Regions from separate parts of the Mesorhizobium sp. M0184 genome, predicted to be linked through region 1. Evidence: riboswitches for the same ligand, from Rfam matches in the RefSeq annotation. Region 1 holds a riboswitch; the other holds the start of a gene.
The links. Region 1 has a riboswitch for cobalamin ahead of NKJ23_RS09930 (DUF1636 family protein). Riboswitches for the same ligand answer to the same signal wherever they lie in the genome.

Region 1 (5,064 bases):
CCAACCAGTCCAGAATCTTGCGTGAGTCTTCCGGATCTTTCTCACCGAACCAACCGCTCTCCGTGGCCGCGTCAATGGTCAAAAAAACCTGGCATTCATCATCGTCACCCAGCTCGCCAAAAAACAGCTTTCCGACAAACTGCCGGGTTTCGAGGTTTGCCGGGTCCCCGTTCAGGGCAACGCACTCCACAAACAACTTTTCGGTAACTGCTCCCTGGCCCGGCGCCGAAGAGGAAAGCTTGGCCGACATTTCAGCAATCAGGTTCTTGGTTCGATCGCCAAGCGAACGCAGTCTCACGTCGCCATGATAAAAGACTATTCGTGGGTCGCTTGTCGGCTCAGCCTCCCAATCATTTAGTCGAATGTCGACACCGAGACCAGCAGCACCAAATTTCGTATCTGCTAAAAGCGCAGAAGAATAAAACGTCGAACCGGCGTCCGTTTTTACAAATCGCTGTTCAGACGTCTTGAACATCAAATCCAGCCAAGGCTCAGGGTTGCCATGAATAATCCCATCTTCATCCACGGCGATTTACCGCTCGATCGTGCCGGTGCGGCGGATCTTCTTCTGCAGCAGAAGGATGCCGTAAAGCAGCGCTTCGGCGCTCGGCGGGCAGCCGGGCACGTAGATGTCGACCGGCACGATGCGGTCGCAGCCGCGCACCACCGAATAGGAATAATGATAATAGCCGCCGCCATTGGCGCATGAGCCCATCGAGATGACGTAGCGCGGCTCCGGCATCTGATCGTAGACCTTGCGCAGCGCGGGCGCCATCTTGTTGGTCAGCGTGCCGGCAACGATCATGATGTCGGACTGACGCGGAGACGCGCGCGGCGCGACACCGAACCTCTCCGAGTCATAGCGCGGCATCGACGTATGGATCATCTCGACGGCGCAGCAAGCGAGACCGAAGGTCATGAACATCAACGAGCCGCTGCGCGCCCAGGTGATCAGCGCCTCGGTCGAGGTGACGAGAAAGCCCTTGTCGGCGAGCTCGTTGTTGATCTCCAGGAAGAATGGATCGTCGGACCCGACCGGCCTGCCGGTGTTGGGATCGATGAGGCCCTTGGGCTTCGGCGCGACGAGCGTGCCGGAACTGTCGTTCAATCCCATTCCAGCGCTCCTTTTTTCCATTCATAGGCAAAGCCGATGGTCAGCACCGCCAAAAACACCATCATCGACCAGAAACCGAGCATGCCGATCTGGCTGAACGACACCGCCCACGGAAACAGGAAGGCCACCTCCAGATCGAAGATGATGAACAGGATCGACACCAGGTAGAAGCGGATGTCGAATTTCATGCGGGCGTCATCGAACGAGTTGAAGCCGCACTCATAGGCCGAAAGCTTTTCCGGATCGGGGTTGCGATAGGCCACCAGGAAGGGTGCGGCGAGCAGCGCCAGCCCGACGATCAGCGCCACGCCGATGAACAGGACGATGGGCAGGTACGAACCTAAAAGTGCGTTCATGCTGCAGTTTCCGTTGGCGGCCAATCCACTCTGATTACAGCACCGGACCCACTTGCGGAAGCGTGACAGTTTAACCACTGAACCGTTTTAAGGAGGCTCTATGCTGCAACGCGGCGAGGGTTAGCGCAGCGCTTTCGGCGAAGCAAGTCAAACCTTGTTCAAATCGCGGTGCTGGACGGCATATCCGGGAAAACTGGTCCGATCCGCTCCTGTTTGATTTCCTTCGCTTTTTACTCCACTTTTCTCTCCTGACATGAATGCCGCCAAAACCCTGTTAGCATGGCACGGAATCGCAGGTCATTTTCTCTGTCTAAAATCGTCCGGATGCCGCCTTCATGAAGGAAAAAATCTCGCTTGCCATGGCCCGCCGCATTGCGCTCGCGGCACAGGGATTCAATGACCCGCGCCCCACCGGCACGCCTGACCGCCGGCATCTGGCCCGCGTGCTTGCCCGTACCGGCCTGCTGCAGATCGATTCCGTCAGCGCCGTGGTGCGCGCCCACTATATGCCGCTCTATTCGCGGCTTGGCCCCTACAAGCTGGCGCTGCTCGACGACGCCGCCGTAACGCGCAAGCGCATGGTCTTCGAATATTGGGCGCACGAAGCCTCCTTCTTGCCGGTCGAGACCTATCCGCTGATGCGCTGGCGCATGCAGCGGGCCGAGTGCGGCGACGAAATGTACAGCGGACTGGCCAAATGGGGCCGCGAGCACGCCGCCTATATCGAAGACATCTATCGCGAGGTCGCCGAACGAGGCCCGATCGCGGCGTCGGCTTTCGAAGGCCAGAAGGGTTCGGGCGGCTGGTGGGGCTGGAGCCATGCCAAGCACGCCTTCGAATGGCTGTTCTGGGCCGGCCGCATCACCACGGCGCATCGCCGCGGCTTCGAACGGTTCTACGATCTGCCGGAGCGCGTATTGCCGCCGGCGGTACTCGCGCTACCGGTTCCCCGTCCCGAGGATGCTCACCGCGAATTGCTGCGCATCTCGGCCCGCGCCCACGGCATCGCCACGGCAGGAGACCTGCGCGACTATTTCCGCCTCTCGCCCGCCGACATCAAGGGCCGCATCGAGGAGTTGGTCGAGGCCGGCGACCTGTTGCCGGTGAGCGTCGAAGGCTGGAACAAAACAGCCTATCTCCACAAGGACGCCCGTTTGCCGCGCAAGATCGAGGCGCGCGCCTTGCTCGCGCCGTTCGATCCTGTCGTCTTCGAACGATCGCGCACCGAGCGGTTGTTCGACTTCCACTACCGCATCGAGATCTACACGCCGGCCGAAAAGCGCCAGTATGGCTATTACGTGCTGCCGTTCCTGTTCGGCGACAGCATCGTCGGGCGCGTCGACCTCAGGGCCGACCGCCCGGCCGGCGTCTTGCGCGTCCATGCCGCCTATGCGGAGCCCGGCGCCTCGCTGCAAACCGCAGCCGAGCTTTTCGAAGAATTGAAGCAGATGCAGGGCTGGCTCGGCCTGGAACGCATCGAGGTGACCGCTGCCGGCGACCTCGGCCGGCCGCTCGCGGATATCGCCGCGTCATAGACGTGCGTTGACACGACTGCCTCCACAAGCCTAAATCCGTTCCAGACGGTCCCCTGCCCGCAACGGCAGGGGCCAAGAGGGAATGCGGTGCGAAATCTCGATTTCAAATCCGCGGCTGTCCCCGCAACTGTAAGCGACGAGCCTCGGCCGAAAACCACTGGGATATTCCCGGGAAGGCGGCACCCAGGCGATGACCCGCGAGCCAGGAGACCTGCCGTCTAGGACATAAGAATCCGATCGCCTGGCGGGTTTTCCGGGCAAGGAGCCTGATTTGGAACACGACAGCAGTTTTCCGGCTGAGACAGCGGATTTATTGTCCGGCCATGGTGATTCCCCGGCCGGCGTTACCGTCATCGTCTGCTCGTCCTGCCGTGACGAGACCGGTTCGGACGCTCATCCGCGCGCCGGCGAACTGCTCGCAGAGGACACGCGCCGCGCCGCTTCCAGCGAAAACATCAAAATCCGCACCGTCGAATGCCTCGGCAATTGCAAGCGCCGGCTCAGCGCGGCCATGCTGCGCGACGGCTGCTGGAGTTACGTCTTCGGTGATCTGACCACGACCAGCGGCGCCGATCTCGTCACCGGGGCAAAGCTGTTCGCCACCTCGACGGATGGGCTCATTCCATGGCGCGGCCGTCCCGATTGCCTGAAGCGCGGCCTGGTTGCCCGCATCCCTCCCCTTGACCTTTTGAAGGACCTGACATGACCGCTGCCTCCCTTTCGCGCGTTCCCTGCACCGTGGTCACCGGCTTTCTCGGCGCCGGCAAGACGACGCTGATCCGCCATTTGCTCGAAAACGCCAAAGGCAAGCGCCTAGCCATCATCGTCAACGAGTTCGGCGACATCGGCATTGACGGCGAGATCCTGAAGGGCTGCGCCATCGACACCTGCCCCGAGGAAAACATCGTCGAGCTGGCCAATGGTTGCATCTGCTGCACCGTCGCCGATGATTTCGTCCCGGCGCTGGACCAGATCCTGTCGCTGACGCCGAGGGTCGACCACATCCTGATCGAGACATCCGGCCTCGCTTTACCCAAGCCGCTGGTCCAGGCCTTCCAGTGGCCGTCGGTGAAAAGCCGCGTGACGGTGGACGGCGTCATTGCCGTGGTCGACGGACCGGCGCTGGCTGATGGCCGCGTAGCCAACGACATGGACGCCCTGCAGGCCCAGCGCGCGCAGGACGAGACGCTCGACCATGACGATCCGGTCGAGGAAGTGTTCGAAGACCAGCTCGCCTGCGCCGACCTGATCATCCTGTCGAAGAGCGACCTGATGGACGCAGCCGGCTCGGCCCGTGCCAATGCCGTCATCGGCAAGGACGTTGCGCGGGCGGTGAAGATCGTACCGACTTCGCAAGGCAAGGTCGACCCGTCGGTGCTGCTCGGCCTCGGCCTCGCCGTCGAGGACGACATCGAGAACCGCAAGACCCACCACGACGACGAGCTCGACCACGAACATGACGATTTTGACTCGTTCGTCATCGACATCGCGTCTGTGTCCAACCCGGACGAGCTCGCACAACGGGTCGCCATGGCGGCGGAGGAAGAAAACGTGTTGCGCGTCAAGGGTTTCGTCGAAGTCGGCGGCAAGCCGATGCGGCTCCTGCTGCAGGCCGTCGGTCCGCGCGTCAACCACTATTACGACCGCGCCTGGACCGCTGAAGACGACCGCCGCTCGCGCCTGGTCGTCATCGGCCTGAAAGGGCTGAACCGCCCCGCCATCGAGCGTATCCTCGCCGGCTGACCCCAGGTACGAGCCGCGATGCACATCCTCACCACCACATCCGCCTCGCTCGACGATCTCGCCGAGCCTGTCGATCTCAGGCAAACGCCTGCGGATGTCGTGGCGCTGTCCTTCACCGACAGCGACCTGGCCGGGCTGGCGGCGGCGTGGAAGGCAGATGCGCACCGCCTGCCGTCGATGCGGCTCGCCGCCTTGCGCGACCTGCGCCATCCGATGTCCGTCGACCTGTGGATCGACAGCGTCGCCCGCCACGCCAAGGTCATTCTGGTCCGCATCCTCGGCGGCTATGACTGGTGGCGCTATGGCTGCGACCAGC
Region 2 (5,064 bases), on a different contig from region 1:
TGGGGGGGCGCACGTAACGCGACCCATAGCTCTGCACCCAGGCATGCTGGGTGAAGGCGAAGCCGGACAGCTGCTCGCCGAAATGCTGTACCATGTCGTTTCGTTCGAACTCACCGTGCACCAGCACGTCCAGCCCGATCTCTTCCTGCCAGCGAATTGCAGCCTCGATCTCCTTCTTCAGGAAGGTCTCGTAGTCGACATAGCTCAGCTGGCCCTTCGCATGAGCGGCCCGCGCCCTGCGTACCTGCGGCGTCTGCGGGAAGGACCCGATGGTCGTCGTCGGGAACGGCGGCAGCCCGAGCGTGCCGGCCTGGACTCTGGAGCGCTCGGCAAAAGCGCTCTCTCGTCGCTTCATGCTGTCGTCAATGCTGGCGATCCGTCCCTCAACAAGCGGGTCATGGATCTTCGTGGATGTCACGCGAGTGGCGGCAGCCTCGGCAGACGCTTTCAACGCGCCTGCCACCGCATCTCTGCCTTGAGTCAGGGCCCGGGCCAGCAACACCAACTCGTCGGTCTTCTGGGCCGCGAAGGCGAGCCACGACCTGATGTCCGCGTCGAGTTCGGTCTCCATGCGCAGGTCGATCGGCACGTGCAGCATCGAGCAAGAAGGCGCGATCTCGACGCGGTCCAAGGGCCAGCCGGCGACGATCGGTTTGATGCGGTCGAGAATGGCGGGCAGGTTCGCACGCCAGACGTTGCGGCCATCGATCAAGCCAAGCGAGAGCACCAGATCCTTCGGTGCGAGCCGACCCACGGTTTCCAGCTGCTCGGGAGCGCGCACGAGATCAATATGCAGCCCGGCCAGGGGCAGAGAAACCGCGGTTTCGAGATTGTCTCCCAGCGGCCCGAAATAGGTAGCCAGCATGATCTTCAGCTCGGGCGCGGCTTTCGACAGCTGGCCATAGGCGAATTCGAACGCAGCTCGTTCGTTCGGGTTCAGATCGAGGACAAGCGCTGGCTCATCGATCTGCACCCAGTCCGCTCCCGACAGCTTCAGCCTCTGCAGGAGTTGCTCGTAGACGGGCAGCAGCCGCGGCAGGAGCGCGATGGGATCGAATCCTTCGGCAGGCGATTTCGCCAGCTTGAGGAAGGTGATCGGTCCAAGGATGACTGGGCGTGTGTGAACGCCGAGAGCTTTAGCCTCGATGAAGTAATCGACCGGTTTCGTCGACGAGAGGGCGAACGTCTGATCATCGTTGAGTTCCGGCACAATGTAGTGATAGTTGGTGTCAAACCACTTGGTCATTTCCATCGCGGTTACATCAGACCGATGAGCCGCCTGCTGGTGACCAGCGTGTCGACAATCCTCCGTCTGACCCTGGTTGCCCCGCGCCATTGCGAAGTAGATGTCAAGTGGAATCTCGCCGCTATTCCAGCCGTAACGGGATGGAACGGCGCCGACCATGGCTGCGGTGTCGAGCACATGGTCGTAGAGCGAGAAGTCGTTCGACGGGATTTTCGACACGCCGCGATCGTGCTGCTCCTCCCAGCTAGCGGCACGGAGCGCCTTCGCGGTCGTGAGAAGGTCGGCAGCGGACGATTTTCCGGACCAGTAGCTTTCAAGCGCGAATTTCAGTTCTCGCCGACGACCGAAGCGGGGCACGCCGAGCGTTGCTACAGGAATTTGCTGAGAGACAGTCATGCCAGACCCCGATGGTTGGGGCGTCGGTGACAAGGAAGGCGCTAGCAGGCCGGCACGAACGCCAGGCTGCAGCGGCCACCGAGACACCCCGCCCGTGGACGTAATTCGCCGTGGCAGGTCTCCTGGCTCGCGGGGTCATAGCCTCTACCCGTCTTCCCAAGGCTATTCGCCTCAGTGACATGAGTGGGGTTGGCTCGCCGCTAACAGTTGCGGGGGCAGCGCCGGCATCGCACCGGCTTCCCTCTTAGCTCCGCTGCGGCAGCGCCGTACGGAGAACCACGACGCGGGAGACAATTACAGCAGTTCGCTTCTTTGTCAACGTCGCATAGAGAAATGTTTATGTCGTTATGTTAAATTTCCGTTGGCATGTTCCAAAGGTCGCCTCGAAAGCGAAAACTGTGGAAGCCTTGAGCGGCCGGTAAATCAAAGCAATGACGCACGGCGCCCTTGTCCAGGAGGATAGGAGTTCGTCGGCTGCCGGCAGCAAACATACCGGCAAGCGCCGTGGTGCTGCTTAGCGCATCATGCGAACCACCTCGGCGTCGAACTTCGGCTCCGAGGTTCCGACCGCTTCGTTGGTGATCTGCTCGCGACCATATTCGGCTCAATGGCGAGGCTGTTGCCCATGTGGAAGCTGTTGGCCGTGATGCCCTCGGTGATATGACACAACGATTTCGGGGGGAGCACACCGAGGCCAGGCGCAGCGGCGTGTTCCGAAGTGATCGAGGCCAATGTCTCGAACTGCTTGTTCGCAGCCCACCGGCTCAAGGTAACCCGGCTCAAACCACCGGGCCAGCTCAAGTCCTGTCCAAATGAGGCCTGAGCGGCAAATCGTCGTGCACGCGCACGGTTTGGCGTTCGATCTTGTAATGCGTCTTGGGCGGACAATCGCCACGGTGCAGCGCGCAGAAGCGGTCCCCAATTGGAAAGCCGCGGGCGGTGAGGGCAAGCCAGCGCCACTGGCGGAAGGGGACTTGGACCTGTTTGCCCTGCTGGACCACAAGTTCGCGACACAGGGCCTCAAGGAGAAGACCAAGAGTGATTATGCGCGGGACCTCGCCAAATTCATCAAAAGCAGCGGGCAGTCAAAGTTCGGCGCCGATTGACATGGAGATAGCCATCGCGGCGGACCGCCCAGGCGGACCGCAAGCCGGAATACAACCGGGTGCAGGCGGCCAAGCTCGTCCACAAGATGGCGTCGGGGACACACCGGCGATGGGAGAGCGGACCGTGGAGTGCAGGAACTTTACGCCTATCCACGCTCCCGTGGACGTGTCCTGCGGCACATCGGCAGCGATATTGAGGAGGCAGTTGAGCTTCTGGTCGAGCACTCTTACCTGCCACTACCTACGCTTAACGTCATCTCGTACTGAAAACGCACCACGCAAGGTCGAGATGTAACATGCGCCCTTCGTGGATGGTTCTAAGCTTCCTCGGGCGCGGTCAATCTGTGATAACGGTCGCTTGGAACCTCCATCACCGCGGCGCGATCAAGGTTGGCGTATCGCGCTCGGTAGTAACCTTCTTCCTCCACTTCGGCGAAACTACACTGGGGAACGTCAAAGGTCGCAGCTTCCAATCCGAAGAAAGTCGTAGCGGTTTCTTCATCCAAGAAGTTCCACTCATCTTCTCCGTCGTCATATGTGACGCGAACATAGGAGGCCATGCGCACGGCTTCCTGATCACCCATCTCTGCGATGATGGCATCGCATTCTTTCTTCAGCTTTCCTGAAACCTCACCCTTATCCCAGTCATCCAAAGCCCGATAGATTTCTGGATGATAATACTCTGGCATCTCCTCTACATCGTCACCGACAAGCTCAATGGTGCGGACATATTGCGGATTTACCAAGAGTATTTTGTTGTCAAGGCTCCAACAATACAGCCATGGCCTGCTTGAGTTATTTCTACGAAGATTATGAAGTTCCTTCAACTGACGTAAAATCGATTCACGCGCCTTTTCATCGATAGGATATTGGCGGCTGCCAACAGTCGTCTTGATTCTGAGCGTGCCGTATCGCGTTTCGGCATCGGCAATTGCAAACGGGCTCGTGCGCCACTCCTCGACATCAATCTTCCAGCCCAGCAGCTCCTCGACCGTGCATTTCAACGTGAGACAAAGGTCCTTGATCTGCTCAACGTTCAACTGCGATTTGCCTGTTTCCCAACGGGCCACAGTCTGTTGCGTCGTTGCCATCTGCTCTGCCAAATCTTTTTGAGTCATGCCCAGTCGAACCCTAAGCTCTTTCATGTTCATAACTCACCTCGCGTGTTCAACACACGCATTGTGGATGAATTAATCTAACACGTCAAGCGTGTTCAAAAATCGCAGCATGTGTTTTTTAGGGCGTCTTCGAGGCTCCGGCAGCCGTTCGTGACCACTTGCGCAAGACACAGGGCTGGTACACAGCACGAATGGGCGATCAAAAATTACTGCTGAAATTCAGATAATTATTGTGGGCGAGTCTGGATCTCTCTGATCGACACGATAGTCGACCATCACCATGATCGGACCGCTTCGTGGCCGCAGGTCAAGTTGCAGCGTCGGTTCGCTGAACTTGTTGGTCGGATCCAGATTGAGCGTTTCAAAATCCGGCTGACGCAGAAGGATGCCCATCAGTCCCCCAATCACAAGAACCAGCTGGCGGACGAGCAAGGCTCCCGAAACACCTTGGACATCCGCCAGTTCGCCCCAAAGCCAGCTTCCCGCCGCCATGCCGCCGTATGTGGCCGTCTGATAGAGAGAGGGGGCGTCCAACCACCCACCGCGGCGCCGAAAGCTGCACTGTGACGTTAAACAGCGAGAATGATTGAATCCAGGCCGCACCGGCTGGCATGAGGTTGAGACAGCTCAGCCCAACGTGCTCGCTCCATGCCCGAAAGAAGCAGCTGATCGCCAATACAAAGAACGCACCGCGAATGACCCATTCGTTGGAGAGAACTTCTCGGACCCGCCCGATGAGGAGCGCGCCGCAAATCGCTCCCAGGCCGAAGAAGCCGAGCATCACGCCGTAGGTGACTGCGGTCCCTTTGATCTGTTCGCGAGCGACCAACGGCAGGAGAGACAAAATGACAACGGCGGTGAGGCCGAAAATGAAACTCCGGCACATCACCTTGAGAAGGTTCGGCGACAAGAGCACGTAACGGAAGCCCGCCGCCATCGCACTGCCGAAAGCCTCCCGCGGCAGCGCTTGTCGTGCCCGTTCGGCTTTCCATCGCAACAGCGCAGCGATCAGAGCGAAGTAGCAAAGGACGTTGAAGAGGAACGCGAAGGCCGCACCGGCTGTGGCCACGATTATGCCGCCAATCGCCGGCCCGATGCTGCGCATGAGATTGTAGCTCATGCCGTTGAGCGCAACCCCGCTTGGCAGGTGTTCGCGAGGCAGGATATCTCCCATGGAGGCTTGCCAAGAGGGATCGTG

Region 2: another riboswitch for cobalamin. It lies ahead of metE (5-methyltetrahydropteroyltriglutamate--homocysteine S-methyltransferase); the one in region 1 lies ahead of NKJ23_RS09930 (DUF1636 family protein).

What each region holds. Positions count from the first base shown of each region.
Region 1 is NZ_JAMYSZ010000006.1:59,943-65,006, forward strand. Features, by position in the region: gene NKJ23_RS09910 (hypothetical protein) at 1-526, opposite strand, end outside; gene NKJ23_RS09915 (NuoB/complex I 20 kDa subunit family protein) at 533-1,114, opposite strand; gene NKJ23_RS09920 (NADH-quinone oxidoreductase subunit A) at 1,105-1,470, opposite strand; gene NKJ23_RS09925 (winged helix-turn-helix domain-containing protein) at 1,806-3,005, shown strand; cobalamin riboswitch at 3,035-3,238, shown strand; gene NKJ23_RS09930 (DUF1636 family protein) at 3,277-3,711, shown strand; gene cobW (cobalamin biosynthesis protein CobW) at 3,708-4,748, shown strand; gene NKJ23_RS09940 (cobaltochelatase subunit CobN) at 4,767-5,064, shown strand, end outside.
Region 2 is NZ_JAMYSZ010000036.1:22,816-27,879, reverse strand. Features, by position in the region: gene metE (5-methyltetrahydropteroyltriglutamate--homocysteine S-methyltransferase) at 1-1,642, opposite strand, end outside; cobalamin riboswitch at 1,738-1,938, opposite strand; gene NKJ23_RS29380 (hypothetical protein) at 2,494-2,748, shown strand; gene NKJ23_RS29375 (helix-turn-helix transcriptional regulator) at 3,066-3,899, opposite strand; partial or broken gene NKJ23_RS29370 (MFS transporter) at 4,113-5,064, opposite strand, start outside.